DNA from 2 places in the Agromyces sp. LHK192 genome. Region 2 is predicted to be linked to the other one. Evidence: predicted binding sites of a transcription regulator. Region 2 holds the regulator's gene; the other holds the start of a gene.
What was found. The regulator LexA, encoded in region 2, represses DNA repair genes until DNA is damaged. The targets are predictions, from matches to a motif close to TCGAACANNTGTTCGA.
Positions count from the first base shown of each region.

Region 1: the regulator LexA is predicted to act here: its motif matches at 2,890-2,905, upstream of ELQ40_RS18935 (intein-containing Rv2578c family radical SAM protein).

Region 1 covers NZ_CP034753.1:1,195,805-1,211,715, reverse strand. Annotated here, with positions in the region: gene ELQ40_RS05395 (sensor histidine kinase) at 1-581, opposite strand, end outside; gene ELQ40_RS18935 (intein-containing Rv2578c family radical SAM protein) at 746-2,881, opposite strand; gene ELQ40_RS05385 (ATP-binding cassette domain-containing protein) at 3,100-4,905, opposite strand; gene ELQ40_RS05380 (malate:quinone oxidoreductase) at 5,188-6,729, opposite strand; gene ELQ40_RS05375 (ROK family transcriptional regulator) at 6,753-7,922, opposite strand; gene ELQ40_RS05370 (ABC transporter ATP-binding protein) at 8,127-8,951, opposite strand; gene ELQ40_RS05365 (ABC transporter ATP-binding protein) at 8,948-9,847, opposite strand; gene ELQ40_RS05360 (ABC transporter permease) at 9,844-10,974, opposite strand; gene ELQ40_RS05355 (ABC transporter permease) at 10,967-11,965, opposite strand; gene ELQ40_RS05350 (ABC transporter substrate-binding protein) at 12,019-13,695, opposite strand; gene ELQ40_RS05345 (bifunctional 4-hydroxy-2-oxoglutarate aldolase/2-dehydro-3-deoxy-phosphogluconate aldolase) at 14,067-14,669, opposite strand; gene ELQ40_RS05340 (sugar kinase) at 14,666-15,661, opposite strand; gene ELQ40_RS05335 (alanine racemase) at 15,766-15,911, shown strand, end outside.
Region 2 covers NZ_CP034753.1:1,719,827-1,735,737, reverse strand. Annotated here, with positions in the region: gene ELQ40_RS07735 (SseB family protein) at 1-505, opposite strand, end outside; gene priA (bifunctional 1-(5-phosphoribosyl)-5-((5-phosphoribosylamino)methylideneamino)imidazole-4-carboxamide isomerase/phosphoribosylanthranilate isomerase PriA) at 489-1,235, opposite strand; gene hisH (imidazole glycerol phosphate synthase subunit HisH) at 1,297-1,938, opposite strand; gene hisB (imidazoleglycerol-phosphate dehydratase HisB) at 1,935-2,549, opposite strand; gene ELQ40_RS07715 (histidinol-phosphate transaminase) at 2,546-3,637, opposite strand; gene ELQ40_RS07710 (LysM peptidoglycan-binding domain-containing protein) at 3,714-4,079, opposite strand; gene lexA (transcriptional repressor LexA) at 4,359-5,096, shown strand; gene ELQ40_RS07700 (alpha/beta fold hydrolase) at 5,145-5,918, opposite strand; gene metE (5-methyltetrahydropteroyltriglutamate--homocysteine S-methyltransferase) at 6,046-8,382, opposite strand; gene ELQ40_RS07690 (methylenetetrahydrofolate reductase) at 8,379-9,380, opposite strand; gene hflX (GTPase HflX) at 9,612-11,204, opposite strand; gene ELQ40_RS07680 (class I SAM-dependent methyltransferase) at 11,247-11,855, shown strand; gene dapF (diaminopimelate epimerase) at 11,842-12,723, opposite strand; gene miaA (tRNA (adenosine(37)-N6)-dimethylallyltransferase MiaA) at 12,729-13,670, opposite strand; gene miaB (tRNA (N6-isopentenyl adenosine(37)-C2)-methylthiotransferase MiaB) at 13,673-15,268, opposite strand; gene ELQ40_RS07660 (regulatory protein RecX) at 15,361-15,911, opposite strand, start outside.

The DNA.
Region 1 (15,911 bases), 520 kb from region 2:
TGCCGGCTCGCCTCGTCGAGTCGCGCGTGGTCGCGCGGATGCGCGCTCCTCGTCAGTCCGTCGTACGTGCGGGCCACGACCACGAGCACCAGCACCATCGCGGGCACCGCGCTCAGCTGCCAAGGGAAGTCGGCGACGAGGCAGCCGGCGACCACCGCGGCCTCGCCGAGCACGAAGCCGAGCACCGTCCAGAGGAGCGCGATGCCGGTGCCGGCGCTCGTCCCGCCGACGAGCACCATCGCCGCGATCGGGAGCGAGATGATCGGATTGTCGATCTCCGGGAACGGCGAATCGGGTTGGAGCGCGAGCACCGTGAACCCGAACACCGTCGCGACGCCGACCGCGAAGAACACCATGATGCTGAGCAGGCGCGGTCGGAACATCACGAGCAGGAGTGCCGCGATCATCACGACGGCGGCGGGAAGCACGACGAGGCGGCCGTCGATGTCGAAGTCGATCGTCGACACCACGGCGAGTGCCATCGTGCCGAGCAGGCAGAAGAACGCCGCCGACTGCGCTGCGCGATTGAGCCCGCGGCTGAGCGTCGTACGCGCCTGTTGCTCGGGCAGCCCCAGCGCCATGTGTCCGTGTCCTCCGGAATACCTCTGTCGCCAGAAGTATGGCATCGGGATCGGCGCCGGCGCTCGCGAACGTCGGATGTGCGGACCCGGATCGACGAACGGCGGTATTGCGGCGATGAACGGTCCCGGCTCAGGCCGGGACGCCGGTCACCGGCAGATCGAGCTCAGAACAGTGCCGACGGGTCGGGCGGTGGCGCGAACTCGGGAGCAGCCATCGCGGTTCGCGGTCGCCGCGTCGCACGCGTCCCGCGTTCGATTGCGCCCTCCGTAGCGCTCGACCGCACGCCGCCGGTCGCCGGATCCGGCACTCGGGTCGACAACCCGTGCGCGCGCAGCAGCGGACGCATCCGCTCGCCGAGCCACGCGCGATACGCCTTGGGCGCGTACGCGTTGCGCCCGTAGTACATCGACGTGTACTTCGGCACGAGCTCGGGATGCTCGCGCTCGAGCCACTGCATGAACCACGGTTTCACCGACCCCCGCAGGTGCAGGGCCGCCCAGGTGACGTGCGTCGCTCCCGCGGCCTTCGCGCGGCGGACGGCGTCGTCGAGGTGCGCACGCGTGTCGGTCAGGTAGGGCAGCACCGGCATGAGGAACACGCCGCAGTCGAACCCTGCGTCGCGGACCGCGGTGACGGTCTGCAGCCGCGCCTTCGTCGACGGGGTGCCGGGTTCCACCGACTGCTGCAACTCGTCGTCGTACACCGCGATCGACATCGCGAGGTCGACGGGCACGTGCTCGGCGGCGGCGGCGAGCAGCGGCAGGTCTCGGCGCAGCAGCGTGCCCTTCGTCAGGACGCTGAGCGGCGTGCCGCTCGACGCGAGCGCGTCGATGATGCCCGGCATGAGCGAATACCGCCCCTCGGCGCGCTGGTAGGGGTCGGTGTTCGTGCCGAGCGCCACCGGCTCGTGCCGCCACGACGGCCGCGCGACCTCCTTCTTCAGGACGTCGGCGACGTTCACCTTCACGATGATCTGCCGGTCGAAGTCGTCGCCCGCGTCGAGGTCGAGGTACTCGTGCGTGGGCCTGGCGAAGCAGTTGTGGCTCACCACGCCCGCCGCGATGAAGTCACCCGTCGTGGTGGTGATGTCGATGAGCTCCCGCTCGCCGTCCAACTGCTCGATGGCGACGACCCGCAGGTCGGCCATCGTCTTCACTGCACCGCCGAGGAGAGACATCTTCCTCGTGATAGCGGGCTGTGCCACGGCGAAGAACGCGTTGCGTGCCGCGAGCCCGCCACGCAGGCGAACATTCGCGACGCCGTTGGTTCGAGGAGCCTCGCGGACGAACGGCAACGAGTACGCAGCGAGCCCATCCTCGATGGCTCGGAGAATGGTCTCGTCGGAATTCGCGATGCGAAGAACTCCTCGGCTACATGAACCTTCTGCGTCGAATACTCCCCCAAGGAACCCTGCCTGCCATTCGACGCCCGGTTGACTCGGCCATTCGATCAGCTCGACGATCTGGTCGAAGTGGGCGGAGCGGGCGGTCCGGATCGCGGCCATCGCGCGCCGAGTCGACGTCGCGGGGGCGAACTCGTACCGGTGCACGCTGATGCCGAATGCGGCGAGGTAGCGCTCAGTACGTTCGAGGCCTTCGCCGTCGGCGAGCGCCAGCCGGAACAGCGAGACGCGGTTTCCACCGCCCGACCGCCGGGTGTACTCCCTGCGGATCATCATTCCGTCGCCCCTGATCATCCCGGTCAGGTAGCCCCGCATGTACTCGCTCGTCTCGATGCTCGTGACACCTACGCCGCGCGTTCCGAACCCGAGGAGCGAGTTGTTGAGCGTCAGGTGCGGTCGCGTGCCCGGGCCGCGAGCTGAGCCGACGACATACTTCCAGCCTCGCTCCGTGAGGAACCGGTGATCACCACTCGCGACGATCTTCGTGCCGTCGGCGAGCGAGATCCGATATGCGGGCTTTCGAGTCGTCCACTTCGCGAGCACGGTCGACGCCGTGAACCGGCGATACGAGCCTTGGAGTTGTGTGCCGACGACCTCGTCGCCGACCCGGATCTCCGACAGCGGCTTCTGCCGCCCGTCGCTCATGGTGATCGGCGTCGCCGGGTCGAGGCAATACGCACATGCATGCGAGCATCCCCGGTACGGGTTGATCGTCCAGGCGAACGGCATGGCCGATTGCCCGGGCACGTGGTTGAGCGCCGACTTCGCGAGCACCTCGTGGAAGGTCATCCCGGCGAACTCGGGCGTCTGCACCGACCGCACGAGGTTGTTCAACCGCGCGAGGCCGGGCAGCGCGTCGACCTGATCGACCCCGAGTTCCTGCCCGCTCCACCGCACACCCGTATTCGAACATACGTTCGAACCGACTGCAAGTCGCCGCGCCCCCTCGCCCACGCCCGTACTCCGGATGCACCCTCCGACGCGCCGCGCCGCAGCAGGGCGGGCACGGCGCGCCGGGCGTGGGGATCCGGAGTACGGGCGAGCGCAGCAGACGACGGATGCCGCGCCGCCCGACCCTGCGCGACGGCGCTGTGCGACGGCCCTGTGCGAGGACGCTACGCGACGGCCGCCGTCGCGCCCACCACCTCGCCCGCCTCGAGTCGCAGCTCGCCGCCCGACCATCGTCGACGCAACCAGCGGTCGTGGCTCGCGACCACCACCGCGCCGGGGTACGCGCCCAGCGCATCCTCGAGGTCGGTCGCGAGTCCGAGCGAGAGGTGGTTCGTCGGCTCGTCGAGCAGGAACACGTGCGGCGGCCGCGCGATCACCAGCGCCAGCGCGAGCCGGCGTTGCTGCCCGACCGACAGGGCGCCGACCGGGCGATCGGCGTCACGCGGCGCCACCAGCCCGAGCGACGCCAACGGCACCTGCTGGGCGCGCCGCTCCCCCAGCGCCCGCTCGTACAGCGCGCGCGGGGAGGCATGCGGATCGGCGAAGCGCACGTCCTGCTCGAGCAGCCCGACCCGCAGGCCGCGCCGCCGGTGCACGGCGCCGCCGGTCGGCCGGGTCCTGCCCGCGAGCAGGCCCAGCAGCGTCGACTTGCCGGCGCCGTTCGCTCCGGTCACGAGCAGCCGCTCGGTCGGTTCGATGCGGAGCGCCCCGACGTGCAGGCGGTCGTCGACCGAGGCATCCGACACCTGGATCAGCAGGCCGCCCTCGTCGGCCAGCGCGTGCGATCCGCTCGGGATGCCCGCGAACGCGAGGGGCTGCGGAGGCTTGCGCACCTGCTCTCGGTCGAGCGTCTCGAGCCGGAGCAGCGCGTTGCGAACGCGCCGGCTCACCTGCTGCTCGACCCGATCGCCGCGACGCCCGAACGCCATCTTGTTGCGATCGCGCATCGGCCCGTCGTGCGAGACGTTGCGCGCGGTCTCGTCGACCGCGAACCGGAGCCGGCGCAGCTCGTCCTGCTCGTCCTCGTAGCGCCGCTCCCAGCGCGCGCGTTCGTCGGCCTTCACCCGGAGGAACTCGGTGAAGCCGCCGCCGAACACCGTCGCGCCCACGACCGGCGCAGCGGATGCCCCGCCACCGCCACCGCCACCGGCACCGGCCGACGCCGTGCGGGCCGTCGGGTCGAGGTCGAGCAGCCCCGTCGCGACGCGATCGAGGAACGCCCGGTCGTGACTGGCGAACACGACCGGTCCGCGCCACGCGCGAAGCCGTTCCTCGAGGAACGCCACCGCGGCATCGTCGAGGTGGTTCGTCGGCTCATCGAGCAGCAGCGCGTCGGGCGCCCGCAACAGGAGGGCCGCGAGCGCGAAGCGGCTGCGCTGGCCGCCCGACACCTCGCCGATGCGGCGACCGTGGTCGATGCCGGCCACGCCGAGCCCCTCGAGGAGTTCGTCGCGCCGCGACTCGGCCGACCACACCTCGGCGCGCTCGGCGGCATCGAGCGCGGCGGCATACCGAGCGGATGCCGCGGCATCCGGTGCGCCCGAGGTATCCGAGGCGGCATCCGACGTCGTCGCCGACGCGAGCGCGGCCGCGGCGGCGTCGAGTTCGCGTTCGATCGCGCGCACCTCGGCGAGGGCGTGCTCGAGCAGGTCGGCGATGCGGTCGGTGGGATCGAACGCCACCTCCTGCAACAGCAGGCCGATGCGCGCAGGTCGCGTCAGCGAACCCGACGCCTCGACCGAGGTGTTCGACGCGGCATCCGATGCGGCATCCGACTCGTCGCCGACCTCGCCGTCACCGGCGAGCAGGCGCAGCAGGGTCGACTTGCCGACCCCGTTCTCGCCGATCAGGCCGAGGCGCTCGCCGCGGGAGACGGTCAGGGACAGGTCGGCGAACACGCGGTGCGCGCCGTAGGCGACGGAGAGTCCGTCGGCCCGGAGATGATCTGAATGGAAGGTCTGTACGGGCATGCGAGCCCTTTCGCGAGAATGCCCCCGGGCGGACGCCCGACGTCGATGACGGACGACCGGTTCGCACGGCAAGCGAGGCCGGTACGGCCGCCCGGGAGCGGAACGGATGACTCCCGCCGGGATTTCGCCGGACGCACGGGTGCACGGGCAACGCTGTCGCGATCAGCGGAACGGGTACACCACACAGGTCAACGGCGCCTCAGGCGCGGGAACGGTGGGTGTACTCACTTCATAGCGGGGTCGACTGTAGCAGATCGACCTGCGAAGACGGAAGTGCTCGGTTCAGGCGGCGAGCTTGAGGGCCTTCGCCGTCGCCGCGAGCGACTCGGCCGCGACCGCCGCGTCGTCGTTGAGCTTCACGCCGTAGTTCGGGATCATCTCGCGGATCTTCGGCTCCCAGCCGGCGAAGCGGTCGGGGAAGCAGCGCCGCAGCACGTCGAGCATGATCGGCGCAGCGGTCGACGCGCCCGGCGAGGCGCCCAGCAGGCCGGCGATCGAGCCGTCGGCACCCGTGATGACCTCGGTGCCGAACTGCAGCACGCCGCCCTGCTCCGGGTCCTTCTTCATGACCTGCACGCGCTGACCCGCGGTGATGAGCTCCCAGTCCTCGCTCTTCGCAGTGGGCATGAATTCGCGCAGCGCCTTCATCTTCGCCTCGCGGCTCGCGAGCAGTTCGCCGACCAGGTACTTCACGAGGTCGAAGTTCTTCAGTCCGACCTGGAGCATCGGCCCGAGGTTGTGCAGGCGCACCGAGAACGGCAGGTCGAACCACGTGCTCGACTTCAGGAACTTCGGCGTGAAGCCCGCGTACGGACCGAACAGCAGTGCCGTCTCGCCGTCGACGACGCGGGTGTCCAGGTGCGGCACCGACATCGGCGGGGCGCCGACCGCGGCCTTGCCGTACACCTTCGCCTGGTGCTGCGCGACGATCTTCGGATTCGTCGTGCGCAGGAACTGGCCGGAGATCGGGAACCCGCCGAAACCCTCGATCTCGGGGATGCCTGAGTGCTGCAGCAGTGCGAGGGCCCCGCCGCCGGCACCCACGAAGACGAACCGGGCGCGAACCGCGTCGGGGGTGTTGCCGACGAGACGGCGGAGCTTCAGGTCCCACTCGCCGTCCTTCCGGCGCTTGAGCCAGGTCACCTGCGTGTCGGTGTGCACCTCGGCTCCGCGACGCTGCAGGTCGTCGAAGAGGAACCTGGTCAGCGCACCGAAGTCGACGTCGGTGCCCGCGGCGATGCGGGTCGCGGCGACCTTCTGCTTCGGGTTGCGCTTCTTCGCGAGCAACGGGGTCCACTCGGCGATCTGCTCGACGTCCTCGGTGTACTCGAGGTCCGGAAACAGCGGCTGTCCCTTGAGCGCGTCGACGCGCTTGCGCAGGTACTCGATGTTCTTCGCCCCGTGCACGAACGTCATGTGCGGCGTCGAGTTGATGAACGACGACGGCTCGGGCAGGTCGCCCCGTTCGACCAGGTGCGCCCAGTACTGACGGCTGATCTGGAACTGCTCGTTGATGCTCACGGCCTTGGCCGGATCGACCGAGCCGTCCTTCGCCTCGGGCATGTAGTTCAGCTCGCAGAGGGCGGCGTGACCGGTGCCGGCGTTGTTCCACGCGTTCGAGGATTCCTGGGCGACCTCGCCCAGTCGCTCGTAGACCCTGATGCTCCAGTCCGGCTGGAGCCGGGAGAGGAGGGAGCCGAGCGTGGCGCTCATGATGCCCCCGCCGATGAGTACGACGTCGACGGTTTCCTCTGAATGCACGACTTCCAGTCTATGACGAGCCGAGGATGCCTCTTGACCACGGGCCCCCGCTGCGCTAGCCACCGACGGGCATCGTGACGGAACGGTTATGCCCCCAGCGGGATCGCCGCCGTCGAGATCTGCATCTCGAGCCGGTCGCGGATACGGCCGACGAGCAGCCGCCGGGCGCCGTCCAGCACGCCGTCGGGCCCGATCCCGCTCGCCCGGATCGGCACGCCCGGGTGCATCGCGAGATCGGAGCGCTCGGCGACGAGTTCGGCCAGCCGCGCGCCCCCGGCGACGCCGGTCGGCCCGCCGAGCACGACGACCTCCGGGTCGATCAGCGCGACGATGGGAACGACCGCGAGCGCGACGCGGTCGGCGAGCGCCGCGAGTGCGCCATCCTGCTCCGGAAGGCCCGCCAGCACCTCGGCGAGCCGCGCGCCGGGCTCGCCGAGCAGTCGCGCGACCGCGCGACCGCCGAGCAGGTCGGTGTAGTCCTCGGCCGCGGGATCGAGCCGTGCGGCGCTTCGCGGCACCTCGAGGTAGCCGATCTCGCCGGCGCCGCCGACCGCGCCGCGCTGCACGAGGCCGCCGACGTCGGTCGCGACGCCGAGACCGTCGCCCATCCAGAGCAGCACGAAGCTCGAGGCATCCGTCGCCGCCCCGCCTGCGCGCTCGGCCATCGCGGCGAGGTTCACGTCGTTCTCGAGCACGACCTCGGATTCGAGCGCGAGTTCGATGCGTCGGCGCGCACCGACGGCCGGCCAACCGGGCAGCGTGTCGGTGTACGAGATGACGTCGCCGTCGGCGTCGTACGCCGCCTGCACGCCCACGGTGACGAGCCGCACCGCGCCGGGGTCGATGTCGGCGACGCGGCACGCCGCCTCGACGGCGCGGCGCACATCACCCTCGGGTGAGCGCGAGGCCCGATCGTGCGGCACGATCGCGATCGGATGCTCCGCCCCGACCACGTCGACCAGGGTCGCGCGCGCCTCGTCGTTGAGCATGGCGACCGCGACGCCCGCGATGCGATCGGTGCGCACACCGTAGCTGACCGCGTTCGGACCGCGGCCGGCCGAGACCTCGCCGACCGCACGGATCAGGCCCACCCGTTCGAGGCGGCTGATCATCTGCGCGGCGGTCGGCTTCGACAGGCCCGACAGCTCCCCCAGGCGCGCCCGGGTGAGCGGGCCGTGCTCGAGCAGCAGCCGGAACGCCTCACGGTCGTTGCGCGCGCGCAACCACGTCGGTGTCCCCGCGTCGATCTCGGCCATCCTCGTGCCTCCCCTTCCAATGGTCGCGCTCCCACCGGATCGCGCGCAAAACGACGGCGGCGATCCGCAGGAACGCGGGCACCGCCTGCCGCCCGCCTCCCGCCCCCCGCTTCCCGCCTCCCGGGACGGTTCCCTTCGCTCGGGACCGCCGCATCCGCCCGTCCCGAGCGACGGGAACCGTCCCGACAACGGATGCCGGGACGCTCAGCGGCCGCTGCGCACCTCGTCGCGGAGCGCTCCGAGACGCTCGGGGTCGGCCGCGGCCTCGAGCAGCCGACGGGTGTACTCGTGCTGCGGGTCGAGGATCACCCGGTCGGACGCACCCCGCTCCACGATGTCGCCGCGGTACATGACCAGGATCTCGTCCGAGAAGTGGCGCGCGGTCGCCAGGTCGTGCGTGATGTACAGCACGCCGAGCCCCTGCTCGCGCTGCAGGTCGGCCAGCAGGTTCAGCACGCCCAACCGGATCGACACGTCGAGCATCGACACCGGCTCGTCGGCGATGATGAACCGCGCCCCCGGTGCGAGCGCCCGCGCGATCGCGACGCGCTGACGCTGCCCACCCGACAACTCGTGCGGGCGACGCTCGCGGAACCGCGACGCCGGCGAGAGCCGGACCCGCTCGAGCAGCTCGTCGACGCGGGCATCCACCTCGGCCGACCTCAGTCCCGGATGGTGCAGGCGGATCGGGCGCTCGAGGTGGTGCGCGATCGAGTGGAACGGGTTGAGCGACGCGAACGGGTCCTGGAAGACCATCTGCACCTCGGATCGGTACCGCTCGAGCGCTCGCCCACGGCGGCCGCTCGGCGTGCCGTCGAGCAGGATCTCCCCGGATGTCGGCGTCTCGAGCTTCAGGAGCATCTTCGCGATCGTCGACTTGCCGCTGCCCGACTCGCCGACCAGGGCCACCGTGCGACCCGGCTCGAGCGTGAACGAGACATCCCTCACCGCGTGCAGCGTCGTCGAACGCAGGCCGTTGCGCAGCGTGAAGTCCTTGACGAGGTTGCGGGCCTCCAGCGCCCCGTTCATGAGGCGACCTCCCGCCGCTGACCGGCGCCGTGCAGCGCCGTGCCGTGGAGCGCGCCGTCGTGGAGCCCGCCTGCGCGCAGGAACCCGCCGCGCTCGCCGCGCAGGCTCGGGAAGCTCGACAGCAGGCGCTTCGTGTACTCATGCTTCGGCGCCCGGTAGATCTGCTCGGCGGTGCCGATCTCGACGATCTCGCCCTGCAGCATCACCGCGATGCGATCGCTGATCTCGATCAGCAGCGGAAGGTCGTGCGTGATGAACACGACGGCGAAGCCGAGCCGCTCGCGCAGGCGCATGATCTCGCGGATGATCTCGCGCTGCACCACAACGTCGAGCGCGGTCGTCGGCTCGTCCATGATCATGACCTGGGGGTCGAGGGCGAGCGCCATCGCGATCATGACGCGCTGGCGCATGCCGCCCGACAGCTCGTGCGGGAAGCTCGCGAGCCGATCCGGGTCGACGCCGACGAGCTGCAGCAGCTCGCGACTGCGCGACCGGCGCTCGGCGCGCCGCATGCCCGGGCGGTGCGTGCGGAACACGTCGTCGAGCTGCGCCTTGACGCTCAGCACCGGATTCAGCGAGTTCATCGCCCCCTGGAACACCATCGACACCTTGCTCCAGCGGAACGCGCGCAGATCTTCGGCGCGGAGCCCGACGACGTCGATGTCGACGCCGTCGCGATCGTGCAGCACGACCTCGCCGCCGGTCATGATCGCCGGCGGCTTCAGCAGCCGGTTGAGGCCGTAGGCGAGGGTCGTCTTGCCGCAGCCGGACTCCCCCGCGAGCCCGAGGATCTCCCCCCGGTGCAGCGTGAGCGACACGTCGCGGACCGCCAGCACGGGCGGGGCGACCTCGTACTCGATGCTGACGTTGCGCGCGGTCAGGACGGGGTCGTTCATGCTCCGGCCTCCTCGGCGCCGACGATGCCGCGACCGGCCTTCGCCGCCTCGCGCTGGCGGCGCGCGTGGTCGGGTGCGATCCGCAGCTTCGGGTTGATGATCTCGTCGATCGAGAAGTTGATCATCGCGAGGCCGCCCCCGAGCAGCGCGATCAGCAGCCCCGGAGGTACGAACCACCACCACGCGCCCGTGCCGAGCGCCTGCCCGGTCTGCGCGTCGTTGAGCATCGTGCCCCACGTGATCGAGTCGGTCGCGCCGAGGCCCAGGTACGACAGGCCGGCCTCGCCGAGGATCGCGAAGATGATCGCGAACAGGAACTGCGCGGCGAGCAGCGGCAGCAGGTTCGGGAGCACCTCGACGAGGATGACCCGCACCGCCTTCTCGCCCGACACGCGAGCCGCCGACACGTAGTCGCGCGCCCGCAACGACCGGGTCTGCACGCGCAGCACCACCGCGGAACCCGCCCAGCACGTGATGCCGAGGACGAAGGCGACCAGCAGCCAGCTGCGACCCGGGAAGTAGGTCGCGATCACCATCACGAGCGGCAGGCCCGGGATCACCAGCATGATGTTCGTCACGACGTTGAGGCTCTCGTCACCCCATCCGCCCACGTACCCCGCGAGCACGCCGAACACGATCGACAGGGTGAGCGCGATGAGGCCGGCGATGAGGCCGATCATCAGCGAGCCCTGCGTGCCGTGTGCGAGCTGCGCGAACACGTCGTAGCCGAGTTTGGTCGTGCCGAGCAGGTGCTCGGGCGACGGCGGCTGCAGCGACGGGTTGTCGCTGTCGCGCGGGTCCTGCACGAACAGCGGTCCGAGCACGCCGAACAGCACGATCGCGCCGACCAGTCCCACGCCGATGAGCAGCTTCGCCGACCTCCGCGGCAGGAGCTGGCGGATGCCCCGCCGCGGCGCGCGCGCCGGAGCGGTCAGCCCGGCATCCTCGATCGCGGCGCTCGAGACCGTGAGCGGCGTCGGAACGGTGGGCGGCGACGGCGTCGGCACGGTCGCCTGCGACGGGACGGCGGTCTCCGGAGCAGTGGTCGTCGGAACGTCGAGCGGCGTCACCGCCTCGGCGACCTGCTGCTCGCGCAGGTCGGGTCCGGTGGTCTGCGTCTCAGGCATGCTGGCGGGCTCTCGGGTCGATGGTCCCGTAGACGAGGTCCATGATGAAGTTGGCGGCGAGCACCGTGATGGTGATCACCAGGAACACGCCCTGCATGAGCGCGTAGTCGTTGTTCTGCACCGCCTGGAACATGAGCTTGCCGACCCCGGGGTAGGTGAACACCTGCTCCATGACGATGGACCCGGCGACGACGGTGCCGAGCGTGATCGAGAATCCCGCGATCGACGGGATCGCCGCGTTCCGGGCGGCGTAGGCGCCCAGGATGCGACGCGGGCGGAGGCCCTTGGCCTCGGCGGTGACGATGTAGTCCTCGCTGAGCGTGGACACCATCATGTTGCGCATGCCGAACAGCCAGCCGCCGACCGAGCTCAGCACGATCGTGAGGGCGGGCAGCGTGCCGTGCTCGATCACGCTCGCGACGAACGCCCAGCTGGGGTCGGGGCCGGCTGGGAACTCGAAGACGTCGTACCCGCCGATGATGGGGAACCAGCGCAGGTTCACCGCGAAGATCGACACGAGGATCAGGGCGAGCCAGAAGTACGGGATGGATTGCAGCACCGTCGTGGACGGCACCAGGTGGTCGACCCAGGTTCCGCGCCGCCACCCGGCGATCGCGCCGAGGCCGACGCCGAGGACGAACGAGATGATCGTCGCCAGGCCGACGAGCCCGATCGTCCACGGCAGGGCGTTCGCGATGAGCTCGCTCACCGGGGCCGGGTACTTGGTCACGGAGACGCCGAGGTCTCCCTGCAGCAACCGGCCCCAGTAGGCGACGTACTGGTCCCAGAGGGACGAGTCGTCGTCGGACGAGCCCAGCATGAGCTGGATGTTGCGGATGGTGGTCGCGCTGATCTCACCGTTCCGTTGCAGCTTGGCGATCATGATGTCGGCGGGGTCGCCGGGCATCAGTCGCGGCAGCAGGAAGTTGAGCGAGATCGTCGCCCAGAGGGTCACGAGGTAGAACGTGATCCTTCGTGCGTAGAACTTCATGGTGAGGTGTGCGACTTCCCTGTCTCAGCGCTGCCGGGCTCGTCCGACGCGGATCACTCGGCCGGCTCGAGGTTCGCGAGCACGACCCCGGCCGAGGACGAGCCCCAGGCCGGCGGGAACACGTACAGGTCGTCCTCGGTGGGCCATCCGGTGAAGTCCTTCGAGTTGAAGAACGTCTGCGTGGCGTTGATCACGAGCGGGATGTAGGGCAGGTCGCGCACGATCTCGGTCTGGATGGTGGCGTACGCCTCGCGCTTGGCCGCGTCGTCGTTCGTCGCCGCGGCTGCCGCGACGGCCTCGTCGACGACGGGGTTCGAGTAGCGCGAGAAGTTCCACGTGCCGGGCTGCAGCTCGCTGCCGACCGCGACGGTCGAGGTGCCCGAGAACCAGTCCTTGTAGATCTGGTACGGGTCGGCCACCGACGTGCCGATCACGCCGCCGACGATGAGCTCGAACTGGCCGGTCTGGCGGGCGTCCGAGAACTCCTGCCACTGCACGGTGCCGACGTTGACCTTGATGCCGGCCTCCGCGGCCTGCTCGCCGATCAGCTTCGCGGCGTCGTTGTAGTCGGTCCAGCCGTCGACCGAGATCAGGTCGAGCTCGATGGTCGCGCCGTCCTTGCCGTAGAACCCGTCGGCGCCCTTGACGTAGCCGGCGCTCTCGAGGATCTGGCCCGCCGCCGCGGCATCCGACGTCTGCGGGCTGACCTCGTTCGCCGGGTCGGCGAGCCACTTCTCGTCGCGCGGCATGAGGGTGAACGCGGGTGAGATGTCGCCGGTGAGGCCGACGAACGCCTTGTCCTTGATGGTGCCGCGGTCGATCGCGACGTTGAGGGCCTGACGCACCGCGACATCCGTCTGCTCGCCCGCGCAACCGAGGTCGACGTTCGCGCAGGTGTACAGCACGGTCGGATCCTGCGGGGTGTTGATCGTCGAGATGATGCCGTTCGAGGTGACGTCGTCGGGGTTCGGCACGAACATGCCGGCCCAGTCGAGCTCGCCGGCGGCCAGCAGGTCCTGCGCCGACTGGTTGGCGTCGAGCGCGACGTACTGCACGGTCTTGACCGCGGGCTTGCCCTCCTCGCGGAACTGCTCGTTCGCGACGACCGTGTACGACGCCTCGGTCGTCGCCTCGACCACGTACGGACCGGTCGCGACGGGCTCCTCGTCGAGGAACGTCGTGAAGTCGTCGACCTCGCTCCAGACGTGCTCCGGGATCATCCACGTGTTGCCGAGCAGCTTGAACTCGTTCGTGAACTGCGGCGTCGAGAAGGTGAGCACCACGGTCGTCTCGTCGGTCGCCTCGGCGCTGACGAGTCCGACCTGGTTGGCGTAGTCGTTGGCCTCGTACTCGAACGAGAAGACGACGTCGTCGGCCGCGAAGTCCTCGCCGTCGTTCCAGGTGACGCCGTCCTTGAGCGCGACCGTGAGCTGCGTGCCGTCCTCGTTGAACTCGTAGGACTCGGCGAGGAGGCCTGTGGGCTCCTCGTCGGCGGTCTTGTTGAACGAGAAGAGCGTCTCGTAGATCGGGCCGAGCGCGGCGTGCAGCACGTTCGGCGCGTACGGGTTGAAGGTGACGGTCAGCGGGGTCTGGCTGCCGGCCCAGACGCGGAGCGCGTCGCCCCCGCCGGACTCGCCGCTGTCGGACGGCGCGCAACCGGTGAAGGCGAGCGCGAGGGCGGCCGCTCCGGCCGCGGCGGCGATCGCCGCACGGCGCTTGGTTCGGATCATCGTTCCGTGGTTCCTTTCGAGGCTTCATTGCAGGGAAGGTGCGGGCGACGACGGCTGCGCCGAACCGGCGGGCCGTGCTACCTCGAAGGAACCTAACAGAAAAGGAACTTTATGGAAAGAGTCCTTACAAATCACGGATCACGACTCGGTCACGATGGATGCCGGCCCCTGCGGCCCCGCCGCCCCGTCCCGAGCCGGACTGCCCGCGGCCAAGTCCATCGCGTGCGGGTTTCTCCCACGCGTGCGAGATGCATGGCGCACGCGCGGGAGAAACCCGCACGCCGCGGAAGAACTCGCACGCGTCGGGTACGGGAGGGATGGGGACGGCGAGGAGGGAGAGGGCTGTCGGGCCCCGCGGCTTCGACTGCCGGTCAGCCGAGCAGGGCGGCGAGGCGCGGGAGCTGCTCGGGGTCCTCGAGGGCGGAACCGACGGCGGCGACCCGCACGCCGGCGTCGAGGTATGTCGCGATGTTGCCGGCGTCGAGCCCACCGGTCGCGACGAACGACACCTCCGGGAACGGCCCGCGCATCGCACGGAACCAGTCGGGGCCGAGCGCGGTCGCGGGGAACGCCTTCAGCCAGGTGAGTCCGAGCGCCCGCGCCGCCATCACCTCGGTCGGCGTCGCGACGCCGGGGAGGGCCGGCACACCGGCGTCGAGCGCGGCCCGCACGACGTCCGCGTCGAACCCGGGGCTCACGATGAAGGCGGCGCCGACGGATGCCGCGACCTCGACCTGGTCGACGGTCAGGACGGTGCCGGCACCGACGCCGACCCCGCGCGCGCGTCCGGCCTCGACGACCGCGGCGAGCGCGTCGACGTCCTCGGCGCTCTGGATCGGCACCTCGACGGCTTCGATGCCGAGATCCCACGCGGTGTTCGCGAGCGCCAGGCACCGCTCGGCCCCCATGCCCCGGAAGATCGCCATGATCCGCCGTCCGGCGAAGAGCTGCTCGAAGGTGACGTCGGTCGTCATGCGGGAGTCCTTTCGTTGCCGGCTGCGGAGCCACCGGCTGCGGAGCCACCGACCGCGGACTCCCCGGTCGCTGACGCCCCGCTCGCCGGGCGTCTCGGGAAGTCGGCGGTGTCCGCCAGCGTCAGCGCCGCCCGGGCGTGCCCGGCCGACAGTCGTTCGGCGGCGGCGCGTCCGTCCAGCAGCGCGTGCAGGTACCCGGCGGCGAACGCGTCGCCGGCGCCGACGACCTCGACGACGTCGACGGCCGGCGTCGCCACGAACACGGCCGATCCGTCGCGTGCGAGGGCGGTGGCACCGACTTCGCCGTCCTTCACGACGACCTCGTCGGGTTCGGGCAGCAGGGCGCGCACGTCGGCGGGGGTCCGCGCCCCCCAGAGCACCTGGGCCTCGTCGAGCCCGACGAACACGAGATCGGCACGGCGGGCGAGCGCCAGGAGCCGTTCGCCGGCACGGTCGGGTTCGCCGGCGGCGCGCCAGAGGGCCGGTCGGTGGTTGACGTCGAACGCCAGGCGCGCGCGACCCGCGGCGACGCGGTCGACTGCGGCGTCGACGAAGGCGCCGCAGGTCGCCGACAGGGCCGGGGTGATGCCGCTGAGGTGCACGATCGCGACCTCGTCGATCGGCATCCGATCGAGGAATCCCGGATCCGTCCGCGACGCCGCCGAACCGGCGCGGTAGTACGTCACGGCCCCGCCGGGATCCTTCACGTACAGCCCGGACGGGGCGTGCGGGTCGAGTTCGACCCAGCGCGTGTCGACGCCGCGATCGCGGAGTTCGGCGGCGATGCGGCGGCCGAGCGCATCGTCGCCGAGGCGCCCGGCGAAGGCGGCGCGGCGACCGAGTGCGGCCAGGTGCGAGGCGACGTTCGCCTCGGCGCCGGCGGCATCGATGCGGAACTCGCGGGCGTGTTCGACGGACTCGGCGGCGGCCGGCACGACGAGCGCCATGACCTCCCCGATGGCGAGCACCTCGGGATGCGTCGGCGCGGGCATGCACCTATGCTGACCATTGTGCAATCGCAGCGCAAGCGCGTTGCAACATACGCAACACGGAGCGGTCCAGCACCGCGAGACGCACAGAGACGAGACGACTCCGGATGCCCCACCTCGACGCCGACGCCCTCGCCGGGCTCGACGACCTCGTGCTCTCCCCCGTCGACACCGGCCTGCCCGCCCGTGCGGCCGGCATGACCGCGCGCGACTTCCTGGCGACCGCACCGACCATCGACGAGTTCTGGACGCC
Region 2 (15,911 bases):
CGACGAGGTCGGTACCGTCGTCGGCCGCGGCGAGCGCGACGCGCACCCCGTCCGCCGGCACCGGCCGAGCCTTCGGATTCCACCGCGACATGGTCGCGACCGACGAGAAGACCGGCAGGACCTTACGGCCGTCGGGGCCCGCGACCGTCACGATCGAGAGCTCCTGGCTCTTCTCGACGGCATGCCCGTGCGCACCGATCTCCGTGCCGCCGTCACCGAGTTCCGCGAGCAGCGGGATCAGCAGTCGCGATCGCGCGAACGCCTCGACGACCGACTCCTGGTCACCTGGGCCGTCGCGGAATCGTCGCACCGCCGCGGCGAGCGCCGGCGGCGCGCTCCCGTCGTCGGCGGCGTGCCGGTTCGCATCGAAGGACCGACCGGCCCACGGGTTGCCGGCCGAGTCGGTCGCTCCACCGGGCTCGGCCGCACCGGGCTCGTTCGCGGCGTGCTCGTTTGCGCCGGCCGGTTCCGATCCCGCCGGCACCGGGTCAGTGCGAGGCGACATCCAGCGCCTCGGGCAGCGTGAACGCTCCCGCGTACAGCGCCTTGCCGACGATCGCACCCTCGACGCCCAGCGGCACGAGTTCGCGAAGGGCGGCGATGTCGTCGAGGCTCGACACGCCGCCGGACGCGACGACGGGCCGGCGGGTGCGCTCGGTGATCTGGCGCAGCAGGTCGAGGTTGGGGCCCTGCAGCGTGCCGTCCTTCGTCACGTCCGTGACGACGTACCGGGCGGCCCCCGCCTCCTCGAGGCGGTCCATGACCTGCCAGAGGTCGCCGCCGTCCTTGGTCCAACCGCGGGCGGCGAGCGTGGTGCCACGCACATCGAGCCCCACGGCGATGGCCTCGCCGTACTGGGCGATGACGGATGCCGCCCACTCCGGGTTCTCGAGCGCGGCGGTGCCGAGGTTGATGCGCTTCGCGCCGATCTCGAGCGCGTGCTCGAGGGAGGCGTCGTCGCGGATGCCGCCGGACAGTTCGACGTTCACGCCGCGCACCTGGCGGATGACCTTCTTCAGGATGCCGGCGTTCGAACCGCGGCCGAAGGCGGCGTCGAGGTCGACGAGGTGGATCCACTCCGCGCCCTGGTCGGCCCAGTCGGCGGCTGCGTCGACCGGGTCGCCGTAGTTCGTCTCGGTTCCGGCCTCCCCCTTCGTCAGCCGGACGGCCTTGCCGCCTGCGACGTCGACGGCCGGCAGCAGCACCAGCCGGGGGGTCTTGTTGAACTCACTCATCACTGTCCTCGGATCGGGAAGCCGCACGTTGACGTGCGACCTTCGGCACAGTCACAGCATCCTAGTCCCGGAGCGTCCCGATCCAATTGCCGAGGAGACGGATGCCAGCATCCGACGACTTCTCCGGATGGAACTGGGTCGCCGACAGCGGGCCGTTCTCGACCGCGGCGAGGAACCTGCCGCCGTGCTCGGACCAGGTGACGCTGGGTTCCGGGAACGGCGGCGAGACATCGAGCGTCCACTCCTGCGCGGCGTACGAGTGGACGAAGTAGAAGCGCTCGTGCTCGATTCCGGCGAACAGCGCGCTGCCTTCCCCCGGCTCGACCGTGTTCCACCCCATGTGCGGCAGCACCTCGGCGGGCAGGGCGCTGACGACGCCCGGCCATTCCCCGAGGCCCTCGGTGTCGACGCCGAACTCCACGCCGCGCTCGAAGAACACCTGCATGCCGACGCAGACGCCCAGGACGGGCCGCCCGCCCGCGAGCCGGCGGTCGATGAGCTCGTCACCGCGTACCGCGCGCAGCTGCTCCATGACGGCCCTGAAGGCGCCGACGCCCGGCACGAAGAGGCCGTCCGCCTCCATGACCGCGGTGCGATCCGCCGTCACCTGCACCTCCGCGCCGGCACGCTCGAGCGCCTTCGCCGCGGAGTGGATGTTGCCCGAACCGTAGTCGAGCACCACGACGCGCCGAGCTCTCGTCACAGGGCGCCCTTCGTCGAGGGGATGCCGACCACGAGCGGGTCGTACGCCTTCGCCTGGCGGAACGCGCGCGCGAACGCCTTGAACTCCGCCTCGGCGATGTGGTGCGGGTCGCGGCCGCCGAGCACGTTGACGTGCACCGTGAGGGCGGCGTTGAACGTGATCGCCTCGAATACGTGTCGCACCATCGAACCGGTGAAGTGCCCGCCGATGAGGTGGTGCTCGAAGCCGGCGGGCTCGCCGGTGTGCACGAGGTACGGGCGGCCCGAGATGTCGACGACGGCCTGGGCGAGCGCTTCGTCGAGCGGGACGAGTGCGTCGCCGTACCGCGAGATGCCTGTCTTGTCGCCGAGCGCCTGGCGGATCGCCGTGCCGAGGGCGATGCCGACGTCCTCCACCGTGTGGTGGACGTCGATGTGGATGTCACCGCTGGCGCGCACCGTGAGGTCGGTGAGCGAGTGCTTCGCGAACGCGGTGAGCATGTGGTCGTAGAACGGCACGCCGGTCTCGAGGTCGCTGCTGCCGGTGCCGTCGAGGTCGATCGACAGGTCGATGCTCGACTCGCTCGTCTCCCGCTGCACGCGAGCGGTGCGGTGGGGCTTCGGAGTGGTCATGCCGTCATCCTATTCGGCGCGAAGAGGGCGATCGCCTCGAGGAAGGCCGTGGTCTCCGCCTCGGTGCCGGCCGTGACGCGGAGGCATCCGTCGATGCCGATCTCGCGGATGAGGATGCCGCGCGCGAGCAGTCCCTCGAACACCGCGCGCGGGTCGTCGACGCCGCCGAAGAGCACGAAGTTCGCGCCGCTGCGGTAGGGCCGGAAGCCGAGCGCGCCGAGTTCGACGACGATGCGCTCGCGTTGCCCGCGGATCTCGTCGACCATCGCCAGCATCTGGTCGGCGTGCGCGAGCGCGCCGAGCGCGGCCGCCTGCGTCAGGGCCGACAGATGGTACGGGAGCCGCACGAGCCGGAGCGCGTCGATCGCCGCCGGGTCGCCGGCCAGGTAGCCGACCCGCGCGCCCGCGAAGGCGAACGCCTTGCTCATGGTCCGCGACACGAGCAGTCTCGGCCGGCCCGGCAGCAGGCTGAGCGCGCTCGGCGTGCCGGGATCGGCGAACTCGAAGTACGCCTCGTCGACCACGACGATGCCCCGCGCGGCGTCGACGACGGCCTCGACCGTCGCGAGCGACGCCGGGGTGCCGGTCGGGTTGTTCGGTGCGCAGAGCAGCACGATGTCGGGGTCGTGCTTCCGGATCGCCGCCACGGCGGTCTCGGGCGTCAGCTCGAAGTCGGCGTCTCGCGGCGCGTCGATCCACGCGGTTCCGGTGCCGGCCGACAGCAGCGAGTACATCGAGTACGTCGGCGCGAAGCCGAGGGCGCTTCGACCGGGACCGCCGAAGGCCTGCAGCACGTGCTGGAGCACCTCGTTCGACCCGTTCGCGGCCCAGACCTGTTCGGGCGCGAGGCCGTGTCCGAGGTACCGGGCGAATGCAGCGCGCAGTTCGGTGAACTCGCGGTCGGGGTACCGGTTGAGTCCGAGGATCGCCGACGCGACGCGCGACACGATGTCGTGCGCGACCGCCTCCGGGATGGGATGCGTGTTCTCGTTCACGTTCAACGCCACGGGCACGACCTTCTGCGGTGCCCCGTAGGGCATCTGACCGCGAAGGTCGTCTCGGATGGGGAGATCGTCGAGACTCGTCACCTGCTCAATGGTAGACGCGGCGCGAGAGGTGGGACGCCCTGCGACGTGCGGTCGGGCTGCGCCGGGAGCACTGCCGTCAGCGCCCCGCAGGCAGCGCGAGTTCCTGCCCCGGCTGCACGATCGGCGACTCGAGTCCGTTGATGCGGAGGATGTCGGCGATGACCTCGCGCGGGTCGTCGTCGGGGGCGATCATGACCGCGAGTTCCCAGAGGGTGTCGCCGGCACCGACCGTGACGGTCTGCAGCGCTCCGCCCCCGGATGCTCCCCCGGCGGCGGCGGGCCCCGACCCGAGCACCGACACGAGCGTCCAGATCACGAGCGGCAGCGCCCCGAGCGTCGTGAACACGAGTCGCCCACGACGGGTGAGTCGCAGGCGCGTCCGCGGTGCCGTTCCGGTGGGTGCGAGCCCGTCGAATGCGGTCGGTGCGCTGGCGATGCTCATGATTCCTCCCGTGCCCTCCGTGTGTGGATCCCGGCTGGATCCGTATCCGGCGCTCGGCCGGGAGCGCCGGATACGAATCTCTGTTCCGAATATATCTTCGAATGTTCGAACTGGCAAGCGTCGACCTCCGTCCGGACTCGGCTGCCGATCGGGCGACACGCTCGAACAGATGTTTGTCGCTCGCCCGTTCGGCGGATACAGTTTCGAATGTCCGACTCCAGTCGAACACCGACCACCGACATCGACCGCCGAGCAGCGTGATCCGGCCGATGGACGCCGATGAGGTCGTCGCCGGCACCGACCGCCGACGGCCGTGACGAGGGGCTCAACGTGACCACCGACATCGACCGCACTCCCGATGCGGGCACCCGCCGGCGCAAGTCGCTGTCGCCGAAGCAGGTGGCGATCCTCGAGGTGATCCAGCGCTCGGTCGCCGGGCGCGGCTACCCGCCGAGCATGCGGGAGATCGGCGACGCGGTCGGGCTCTCGTCGCTGTCGAGCGTCACCCACCAGCTCAACCAGCTCGAGCTCGCCGGTTACCTCCGCCGTGACCCGAACCGGCCTCGCGCGCTCGAGGTGCTCATCGAGCTGCCGGGCGGTGAGGCGCGCGTGCCGACGATCGGGACCGCCGCGCCCGTCGGCGACGCCGCGATGGTCCCGCTCGTCGGCCGCATCGCCGCCGGCGTGCCGATCACGGCCGAGCAGCAGGTCGAGGAGGTCTTCCCCCTCCCCCGTCAACTCGTCGGCAAGGGCGAACTGTTCATCCTGAAGGTGGTCGGCGACTCGATGATCGACGCGGCCATCTGCGACGGCGACTGGGTCGTCGTCCGTTCGCAGAAGACGGCCGAGAACGGCGAGATCGTCGCGGCGATGCTCGACGGTGAGGCGACCGTCAAGGTCTTCCGCCAGCGCGACGGCCACACCTGGCTGCTGCCGCGGAACAGCGCGTTCGAGCCGATCCTCGGCGACGCCGCCGAGGTGCTCGGCAAGGTCGTCGCCGTGCTGCGCACGGTCTGAGCTCCGGCCCGTCCGGCGCCGGCGTCGACGAACGGCCCCTCCGCCGGATCAGCTGCCGCCGACCGGCGCTCCGATCCGCGGTCCGACGTGACCGGCCTGCGCCGGAAGGCCCCGCAGCCAGCCCAGCACGGCGTCCATGAACCCGGCGTGGTCGTCGCGGAACACCGTGTGCCCGGTGCCGCGCACGGTCTGCACGGTCATGCCCTGGCGACGCATCCGGTTCGCGACCTGCTCGGTGATGAGCAGGCTCTTCTCGGCGAGCAGCACGAGGCTCGGCGCGACCAGCCGCACCGGAGGAACGAGCGGGCGCGTGTCCGCGAAGCCGAGGACCGTGCGCTTGTCCCAGTCGCGCAGGGTCGCGAGCTCGATCTCGACGTCCTCGGCGTGCCACTTGGGGTTCATCTTCACGAGTGCCGTCCGACGCGGGCGCGGTGCGATCGCGAAGAAGAGCTTGAACGCGAGTCCGCGCAGGCCGCCCGGAAACGCGAACGCCGGGTCGATGTAGATCGCCGCGCGCGGGGCGAGCCGGTCGGCCACGAGGCTCGCGACCAGTCCGCCGAGCGAGTGGCCCATCACGACGTCGGGGGCGCCGCCGAGGAGCGGCTCCAATGTCTCGACCACGTCGTCGGCCCAGGCCGACGGCGAGTACCGCCGGGCTCGGGGGCTGCGGCCGTGTCCGGCCAGGTCGACGGCGAACACCCGGAATCCGTGCGACTCGAGCTCGGCCGTCACGCGATGCCAGGCACGCGAGTCCGACATGATGCCGTGGATGAGGACGGCCGTACGGGGACCGCGCCCGGATTCGGTCACCGCGAGCTGCATGCCGAGCACGCTACCTCGCCGACCTGAGCGGAAGCCGCCAAGCGGCGGTGCGCACGATGTGCATCGTGCGCACCGCCGCTCGCCGGCGGAATGCGTCGGCGACGGCTTGCGTCGGCGACGGCTTGCGTCAGCCGCCGACCGAGGCGCCCTCGCGGACCGCACGCGTCGCGGCGATGATGTGCTCGAGCGACGCGACGGTCTCCTCGTATCCGCGCGTCTTGAGGCCGCAGTCGGGGTTCACCCACAGACGGGATGCCGGGATCTCGGCGACGGCACGCTCGAGCAGGCCCTGCACCTCGTCGATGCTGGGCACTCGCGGGGAGTGGATGTCGTAGACGCCCGGGCCGATGCCGTGGTCGAAGCCGCTCGCCGAGATGTCGTCGACGACCTCCATGCGGCTGCGGGCCGCCTCGATCGAGGTGACATCCGCGTCGAGCTCGCGGATCGCGTCGATCACGACCCCGAACTCCGAGTAGCACAGGTGCGTGTGCACCTGCGTCGCGGCGGCGGCGCCCGCCGTCGCGAGCCGGAAGGAGCCGACCGACCAGTCGAGGTACGCGGGCTGGTCGGCGCGCTTCAGCGGCAGCAGTTCGCGCAGCGCCGGCTCATCGACCTGGATCACCCGGATGCCGGATGCCTCGAGGTCTGCGATCTCGTCGCGAAGGGCGAGGGCGACCTGGCGTGCCGTGTCGCCGAGCGGCTGGTCGTCGCGGACGAACGACCACGCCAGGATCGTGACCGGTCCCGTGAGCATGCCCTTGACGGGCTTCGCGGTGAGCGACTGCGCGTAGGTCGACCAGGCGACCGTCATCGGCTCCGGACGCGACACGTCGCCCCAGAGGATCGAGGGGCGCGTGCAGCGCGAACCGTAGGACTGCACCCAGCCGTGCTCGGTGACGGCGAAGCCCTCGAGCAGCTCGGCGAAGTACTGCACCATGTCGTTGCGCTCGGGCTCGCCGTGCACGAGGACGTCGAGGCCGAGCTCCTCCTGCAGTCGGATGACCCGCTCGATCTCCTCGCGCATCGCCTGCACGTACTCCTCGTGCGTCAGTTCGCCCTTCACCAGGCGTGCACGGGCGCGGCGGATGTCGCCGGTCTGCGGGAACGAGCCGATCGTGGTGGTCGGCAGCTCGGGCAGCTCGAGCGAAGCCTGAGCGGCGACGCGCGTGTCGAAGTCGTCTCGGCTGAAGTCGCCGTCGCGCAGCGCGGCCAACCGCTCGCGCACGTTCGGCACGCGGACCCCGGGGGCGCCGGCGCGGTCGGCGAGGGACGCGGTTGCGGCATCCAGCGCCTCGCCGATCGCCTCACGGCCCGAGACCAGGCCCGTCGCCAGCGTGGCGACCTGGCCGACCTTCTGGTCGGCGAACGCGAGCCAGCCGACCAGGCGCGGGTCGAGCTTCGACTCGTCCGCGACGTCGTGCGGCACGTGGAAGAGCGACGTCGACGTCGATACCGACACCTCACCGGACAGGTTCGCGAGGGCCTCGACCCGGTCGAATGCCGCCGCGAGGTCGCCGCGCCAGATGTTGTGGCCGTCGATCACGCCGGCGACCAGGGCCTTGCCCGCCAGCGACTCGGCCGTCGCCGGGTCCAGGCCCGACGGCACCGAGCCCTTCACCAGGTCGAAGCCGATCGCTTCGACCGGGGTCGCGGCGAGCGCGGGCAGCGCGTCGTCGAGGCCGCCGTAGGGCGCGGCGACGAAGATCGCCGGGCGCTGCTCGGCGGCACCGAGCGCGTCGTACGCGGCCCCGACCGACTCGAGCACCAGGTCGCGCGGCGCGTCGATGCTCTCGCTGACGAGCGCGGGCTCGTCGAGCTGGACCCACGAGGCCCCCGCTTCGGCGAGCTGCGCGAGCAATCGCCCGTACACCGGGAGCAGGTCGACGAGCCGGTCGAGCGGGCGGAAGCCGGCCGGCGCACCGTCGGCCGGCTTCGCGAGCGCCAGGAACGTGACCGGGCCGACGAGCACCGGACGCGTCAGGTACCCCGCGGCCCTCGCCTCGGCGAACTCCGCGACGAGGCGATCGCCGTGCGCGCTGAACGCGGTGTCCGGCCCGATCTCGGGGACGAGGTAGTGGTAGTTGGAGTCGAACCACTTCGTCATCTCGAGCGGCAGGTCCTCGCCTTCGCCGCGCGCGATCGTGAAGTAGCCGGCGAGGTCGACCGAGCCGTCCTCGGCGACGAGCCGCGCGAACCGCGACGGCACCGCGCCGACCGCGATCGCGGCGTCGAGCACCTGGTCGTAGTACGAGAACGACTCGGGGATCGACGAGTCGTCTCGGCCGAGGCCGAGCGCGGCGAGACGGTCGCGGTTCGCGGCGCGCAGCTCGGCGGCGCGGGCCTCCAGCTCGGCGGCGTCGATCGAGCCGGCCCAGAACGCCTCGACCGCGCGCTTGAGCTCGCGGCGGCGCCCGATGCGCGGGTATCCGAGGATCGTGCCCTTGGGGAACGCTGAGGTGGTCATCGTTGCGTCGAGTTCCTTTCGTGGACGGCCCCAGCGGGCCGGGGGTCGGAGACATGGTCGGACTGGGCGAGCTGCTCGATCACGTCGAGCACGGCGTCGTGACGGTTGAAGGTGTACAGGTGCAGGCCGGGGGCGCCGCCGGAGATCACCTCACGGGCGAGTTCGACCGCGAATCGGACGCCGATCCGCATCTGCGCCGAGGCATCCGGTTCGATCTCGAGGGAGATCGCGAGATCCGCCGGGGGTTCGACGCCGGTCAGTTCGGCGAGTCGCTTCAGCCGTCCGGGAGTGGTCGTCGGCATGATCCCGGGCAGGATCGGCATGGTGACACCGCCGCGGCGCGCGTGCTCGACGAACGTCAGGTAATCGTCGGCATACCAGAAGAGCTGGGTGATCGCGAGGTTGGCGCCGGCGGCCTCCTTCGCGAGGAGCACGTCGACATCGTGCTGGATGCCGCGAGAGCGCGGATGCCCGGTCGGGAACGCGGCGACGGCCACGCGCTCCGGTCGCGGGCGCTCGCGGATCGTGCTCGCGCCGGGGATCCCGGGGATGCCCGACACGCCGAACGGCTCGCGCTCCTCCTGCACGCGATGGATGAGCTGCACGAGCTCAGCGGCGCTGCGCAGGTCGCCCAGCCCGGCCTCGGACGCCTCACTGCCGATCGGCGGATCGCCGCGCAGGGCCAGGAAGCTCGTGATGCCGGCGTCCAGGAACCGGCGTACGAGCTGGTTCGCCTCGGCGTACGAGGAGCCCACGCACGTGAGGTGCGCCATGGGCTCGATGGCGGTGTGGTCCAGGAGATACCGCAGCACGGTGAGCGAGCGGTCGCGGGTGGAGCCCCCGGCGCCGTAGGTCACCGAGACGAAGGCGGGCTCGACCTCGGCGAGCCGGTCGATGGTGCGCCCGAGCGCGAGGGCGGCGGCGTCGGACCGCGGCGGGAGCAGCTCGAACGAGATCGCCGCGCGATGGATGCCGCCGTCGAGGTCGGACACTGCCATGTCGCTCCTGCCGGACTTCGCCGCAGGGACGGGAGGGCATCGGCACGCCGCGCCCCCCGACCGTCACGGCGGGGTGGTGTCGCGGGCGGGCGCCGGGCTCGGCTGTCGCTCCAGGTACCGGGCGTCGGACCCGGCACGTCGATCACGGGGCACGATACGCGGATCGCCGCGCAGCGGCCAGCGATGTGGCGGCGCGTGACGGATTCGGTCGGTCGACGCCCGCGCGCCGCGTCAGGCCGACTCGACCGCGGCGGACTCGACCGCGGCGGACTCGACCGCGGCAGACTCGACCGCGGCAGACTGCGGCGACGTCGCGAACCCGGCGAGTTGCGCCGCCTGCTCCGGCGAGGCCATCGCCCGGATGCGCGTGCCGTCCTCGACGTACTCGACCGAGAGCACCCGACCGGACTCGTGCAACGCCGACACGACATCGCCCCGGTCGTACGGCACGAGCAGGTCGATCTCGACGGCCGGGTCGGGGATCATCCGCCCGATCGCGGCCAGGACCTCGGCGACGCCCTCGCCGGTGCGAGCCGAGGCGAACATCGCGTCGGGTTCGAGGCCGCGCAGCACGAGACGGTCTTCCTCGGTGAGCAGGTCGGCCTTGTTGAACACGACGAGCTCGGGGATGTCGCGCGCACCGACCTCGCCGATGACGTCGCGCACCGTCGCGATCTGGCCGGCAGGGTCGGGATGCGCACCGTCGACGACGTGCACGATCAGGTCGGACTCGCCGACCTCCTCGAGCGTCGAGCGGAACGCCTCCACGAGCTGGTGCGGCAGGTTCCTCACGAAGCCGACCGTGTCGGCGAGCGTGTAGACGCGGCCGTCGGCCGTCGTGTTGCGGCGGACGGTGGCGTCGAGCGTCGCGAACAGCGCGTTCTCGACCAGCAGGCCTGCCCCGGTCATCCGGTTCAGCAGGCTCGACTTTCCCGCGTTCGTGTAGCCGGCGATGGCGACCGAGGGCACGGCGTTGCGCTTGCGGTTCGCGCGCTTCGCCTCACGAGCCGGCTTCATGCCCGCGATCTGCCGGCGCAGCTTCGCCATGCGGGAGTGGATGCGGCGGCGGTCGAGCTCGATCTTCGTCTCACCGGGGCCGCGCGAACCCATGCCGGCGCCGGCCGAGCCGACCTGTCCACCGGCCTGGCGCGACATCGACTCACCCCAGCCGCGCAGTCGCGGCAGCAGGTACTCGAGCTGCGCGAGCTCGACCTGCGCCTTGCCCTCGCGGCTCTTCGCGTGCTGGCTGAAGATGTCGAGGATCACCGCCGTGCGGTCGATCACCTTCACCTTGACCTGGTCTTCGAGCGCACGACGCTGGCTCGGCGCCAGTTCGGAGTCGGCCACGACGGTGTCGGCGCCCAGCGACGCGACGATGTGGCGGAGCTCTTCGACCTTGCCGCGGCCGAGGTAGGTCGACGGGTCGGGGTGCGGCCGACGCTGCAGTACGCCGTCGAGCACCCGGGCTCCCGCCGTCTCGGCCAGCGCCGCGAGCTCGCGGAGCGAGTTCTCGGCGTCATCGAGCGACCCCTGCGCGTAGACGCCGATGAGCACCACGTTCTCCAGCCGCAGCTGTCGGTACTCGACCTCGGTGACGTCCTCGAGCTCGGTCGAGAGCCCCGCGACACGACGCAGCGCGGCCCGCTCCTCGCGGTCGAACTGCTCGCCGTCGCCGGAATCGCCCCAGGGCGAGGCATCCGCCTCCTGCTTCTGGATGCTGGTGGCGTCGGCCGCGCCGAACCGCGAGATGCCGGCTCGGCTCTCGGCGTTGCGCAGCACGCGGTCCACGGCGTCGTCGGCGGTCTCGTGCGTAGCGTCGTTCATACCCCTCCAGCCTACTTCGGAATCGTGCGATAGGTTCCCGGTATGCCCCAGGACCACTACTTCTCGTCGAGCGCCGCCTCACCCGAGGCGCTTCGGGAGATCCGCGTGGAACTGGCCGGGCGCGACCTGCAGGTCGTCACCGCGCCCGCGGTGTTCAGCCCCGACCACGTCGACGGCGGCACCCGGGTGCTCCTCGACACGGTGTCCGCGCCGCCGCAGGCCGGCCACCTCCTCGACCTCGGCTCGGGATGGGGCCCGATCGCGCTGACGCTCGCGATCGAGGCGCCGGATGCCTCGGTGTGGGCGATCGACGTCAACGAGCGGGCGCTCGACCTCGTGCGACGCAACGCCGCGCGGCACGGCCTCGACAACGTCACCGCGGCGACGGCGGAACAGGTTCCGCACGACGTCTCCTTCGCGGCGATCTGGTCGAACCCGCCGATCCGCGTCGGCAAGGCGGTGCTGCACGGCCTCATGCGCGACTGGCTCCCCCGACTCGAACCCGGCGGGGAGGCGTGGCTCGTCGTGCAGAAGCACCTCGGCGCCGATTCGTTCCAGCGCTGGCTCGCGGCCGAGTTCGCCGACGGCTACGACATCGAACGGGCGGACTCGTCGAAGGGGTTCCGGGTCCTGCGGGTCACGCGAGGCTGAGCACGCCGTCGAAGACGAGCTCGGCAGGGCCGGACAGGGCGACATGCTCGCCGTCGTCAGCCTGGAACATGCGCACGCCGAGCACCCCGCCGGGTACCTGCACCCGCCAGTCGTTCGGCGCCCCGCTGCCCGCCCAGTGCCGCACCGCGAGTGCTGCGGCGACCGCGCCCGTTCCGCACGACAGCGTCTCCCCCGACCCGCGCTCGTGGACCCGCATGCGGATGCGACCGACGCCGTCCTCGACGAGCGGCTCGGCGGGAACCACGAACTCGACGTTCGCCCCCGCCGCGGGCACCGGGTCGAGGATCGGCACGTAGCCGAGGTCGAGGCCGTCGAGCTCGTCGTCGTCGGCCAGGGCCACGACCACGTGCGGATTGCCGACGTCGATGCCGAGGCCCGGACGTGCCACCGGGAGCTCCCGCGCCCGGACGAGCGGGTCGCTGCCGTCGAGCCGCCACCGGCCCATGTCGACCTGGAAGCCGTTGACCGACCGGCTCACCCGCTTGACCCCGGCACGGGTGCCGATGGCGAGTTCGCCGCCCGGCGGGATGTCGGCGAATCCCTGATCGAGCAGATACGACGTGAACACGCGCACCCCGTTGCCGCACATCTCGGACACCGAGCCGTCGGCGTTCCAGTAGTCCATGAACCAGACCGCGTCGCGGTCCTCGGCCAGCGAGCCTTCGCCGGCGTCGAGGTTCGCCGAGCGCACCGCGCGGATCACTCCGTCGGCTCCGACGCCGAACCGGCGGTCGCACACCGCCCGGACCCGGGTCGGCGTGAGCTCGGAATCACCCTCGGGGTCGGCGAACAGCACGAAGTCGTTCCCCGTGCCCTGCCCCTTGGTGAACCTCAGATCGAACGGCATGCCGATCAGTCTACGGCCGACTGACGGGCCAGTTCCGCGGCCCGGGCGGCCGGGTCGTCGGCGTCGACGATCGCGGCGCCGGGGTACCGCTTGAACCAGCTGACCTGCCGGCGCGCGTACGTCCGAGTGAGCTGCTGCGTCTGCTCGATCGCCTCGGCACGCGTCATCCGGCCGTGCAGTTCACCGAGCGCCTGCGCGTACCCGATCGCACGCCGCGCGGTGACCCCGCGTTCGAGCCCGGCGGGCACGAGCGACTCGACTTCGTCGACGATGCCGTCCCGCCACATCTGCTCGACACGCCGGTCGAGCCGGTCGACGAGCACGGCACGGTCGCTGCGCAGGTGCACCACTCGGTGCGGCCGCCACGGCACGGGCTCGTCCGGCAGCCGTGCCGCCTTGGACTCCCCGGTCAGCTCGATCACCTCGAGCGCCCGGACGACACGCCGACCGTTCGCCGCGTCGACGCCCGCCGCCGTCTCGGCATCGATCGCGCGCAGGCGCGCGTGCAGCAGGCCCGGGCCCGACTCGGCGAGCTCCGCCTCGAGGCGCGCCCGGATCGCGGCATCGGTGCCGGGAAACCGGAAGTCGTGGATGACGCTCGACACGTACAACCCCGAGCCGCCGACGAGCAGGGCGGTGCCGCCGTCCTGCGCGATCCGCTCGATCTCGGCGCGTGCCGCCTGCTGGTAGGCCGCCGCGGACGCCTCCTGCGTGACGTCGAGGACGTCGAGAAGGTGGTGCGGGATGCCACGCCGCTCCTCGACCGTGAGCTTCGCCGTGCCGATGTCCATGCCCCGATAGAGCTGCATCGCGTCCGCGTTCACCACCTCGGCGTGGCGGCCGTTGCGAGCCCACGCCTCGGCGAGGTCGAGCGCGAACGCCGACTTGCCCGTGCCGGTTGCGCCGACGATCGCGATCAGCGACAGGTCGGCGCCGCGCGTCGTCACGTTCAGCGCTGCGCGTCGGTCGGGTCGTAGATCGGCATCGTGCCGACGCCTGGCGCGACGAGCGGTTCGCGGCCGACGCGGATCGTCGGCAGTCCGAGCGAGACTCGACCCGCGGACGCAGTGGAACTCGCGCTGGCGGCGGCGGGCACACCGCAGCTCTCGGCCTGCTGGCGGTCCCACGCGTCGCCGGCGCGAGTACGTCGGATGACGAGCGGCGCGCCGTCGGGCGAGTCGGCGAGCAGGTGGAACGGCGCGGCATCCGTCACGGTCACGGTGACGACGTCGCCGGGCCGGGGCACCTCGGAACCCGCGGGCACCTCGAAGTGCACGAGCCGGCTGTCTTCGGCCCGTCCGCTCATGCGGTGCGTAGCCGCGTCCTTCTTGCCTTCGCCGGTCGCGACGAGGAGCTCGACGCTGCGACCGACCACCGCGCGGTTCTCCTCCCAGGAGATGCGCTCCTGCAGGGCGACGAGCCGCTCGTAGCGCTCCTGCACGACCTCCTTGGGCACCTGCTCGTCCATGGTCGCGGCCGGCGTGCCGGGCCGGATCGAGTACTGGAACGTGAAGGCCGACGCGAACCGCGCCGCCTCGACGACCCGAAGCGTCTCCTGGAAGTCCTCCTCGGTCTCGCCGGGGAAACCGACGATGATGTCGGTCGAGATCGCGGCGTTCGGGATCCTGGCGCGGACGCGATCGAGGATGCCGAGGAACTTCTCCGACCGGTACGAGCGGCGCATGGCTTTCAGGATGCGATCGGATCCGGACTGGAGGGGCATGTGGAGCTGCGGCATCACGTTCGGCGTCTCGGCCATCGCGTCGATCACGTCGTCGGTGAACGCCGCCGGATGCGGGCTCGTGAAGCGGATGCGCTCGAGCCCGTCGATCGTTCCCGCTGCGCGGAGCAGCTTTCCGAACGCCTGACGGTCGCCGAACTCGACCCCGTAGGAATTCACGTTCTGGCCGAGGAGCGTCACCTCGATCGCACCGTCATCGACGAGCGCCTGCACCTCGGCGAGGATCTCCCCCGGCCTGCGGTCCTTCTCCTTGCCGCGCAGCGCGGGCACGATGCAGAAGGTGCACGTGTTGTTGCAGCCGACCGAGATCGACACCCACCCGCTGTACGTGGAGTCGCGCTTGGTGGGGAGCGTCGACGGGAACACCTCGAGCGAGTCGAGGATCTCGAGCTGTGCCTCCTCGTTGTGGCGTGCACGCTCGAGCAGGCTCGGCAGCGAGCCCATGTTGTGCGTGCCGAAGACGACGTCGACCCAGGGCGCCTTCTCGAGGATGACGTTCTTGTCCTTCTGGGCGAGGCAGCCGCCGACGGCGATCTGCATGCCCTCGTGGCGGCGCTTGACACCGGCGAGATGGCCGAGGTTGCCGTAGAGCTTGTTGTCGGCGTTCTCACGAACGGCGCAGGTGTTGATGACGACCACGTCGGGCTCGGCGCCGTCGGCCGGGACATAGCCGGCCGCCTCGAGGGAGCCCGAGAGCCGCTCCGAGTCGTGCACGTTCATCTGGCAGCCGAACGTCCGGACCTCGTACGTGCGCCGCACGACGCTTCCGGCCTCGCCCACCGAGGCCTGCTGAATGGTGCTCATGATCGAACCAGTCTACGTTCGCCGGACGACGGTTCGCCGCACCGTCATCGCGCCGCACGACCGCACCGCCCCACGGTCTCGCTGCCCCGGGTTCACGTCGCGGGCAACGCCTCCGCAACGGCGCGCCGGACGATCTCCGACGGGTACCCGCGTCGCTGCAGGAACGCGGTGAGCCGGCGTTCGGCGACACGGCGATCGAGGCCGCCCAGCTGCCTCGCGCGCTGCATCGCGACGCGCAACGCGTTCTCGTGCTCGACCTCGGGATCGATCTCCTCGACGGCGGCCCGAGCCGCGGCGGGGTCGACCCCGCGTCGGCCGAGCTCGGCGAGGATCGCCCCGCTGCCGCGCCCACGGCGCGAAGCGCCCGTGTGCACGAGCTGCTCGGCCAGACGCGCGTCGTCGAGGTACCCCAGCCGCTCGTATCGCTCGATCCACTCGTCGACCTCCGCGTCGTCGAGGCCGTGCTCGACGAGTACGCCACGCACCTCGGCGTTGGACAGCGACGACCGTCGCAGGCGCGAGACGACCAGGCGATCGATGCGGGCGTCGCGCTCGACGCCCGTCTCCGTCGCCTCGACATCGTCATGGGTCTCGGCCGGCGCTCCGGGTGACGGGCGTTCCGCCCACGGCAGGTAGGTCACGG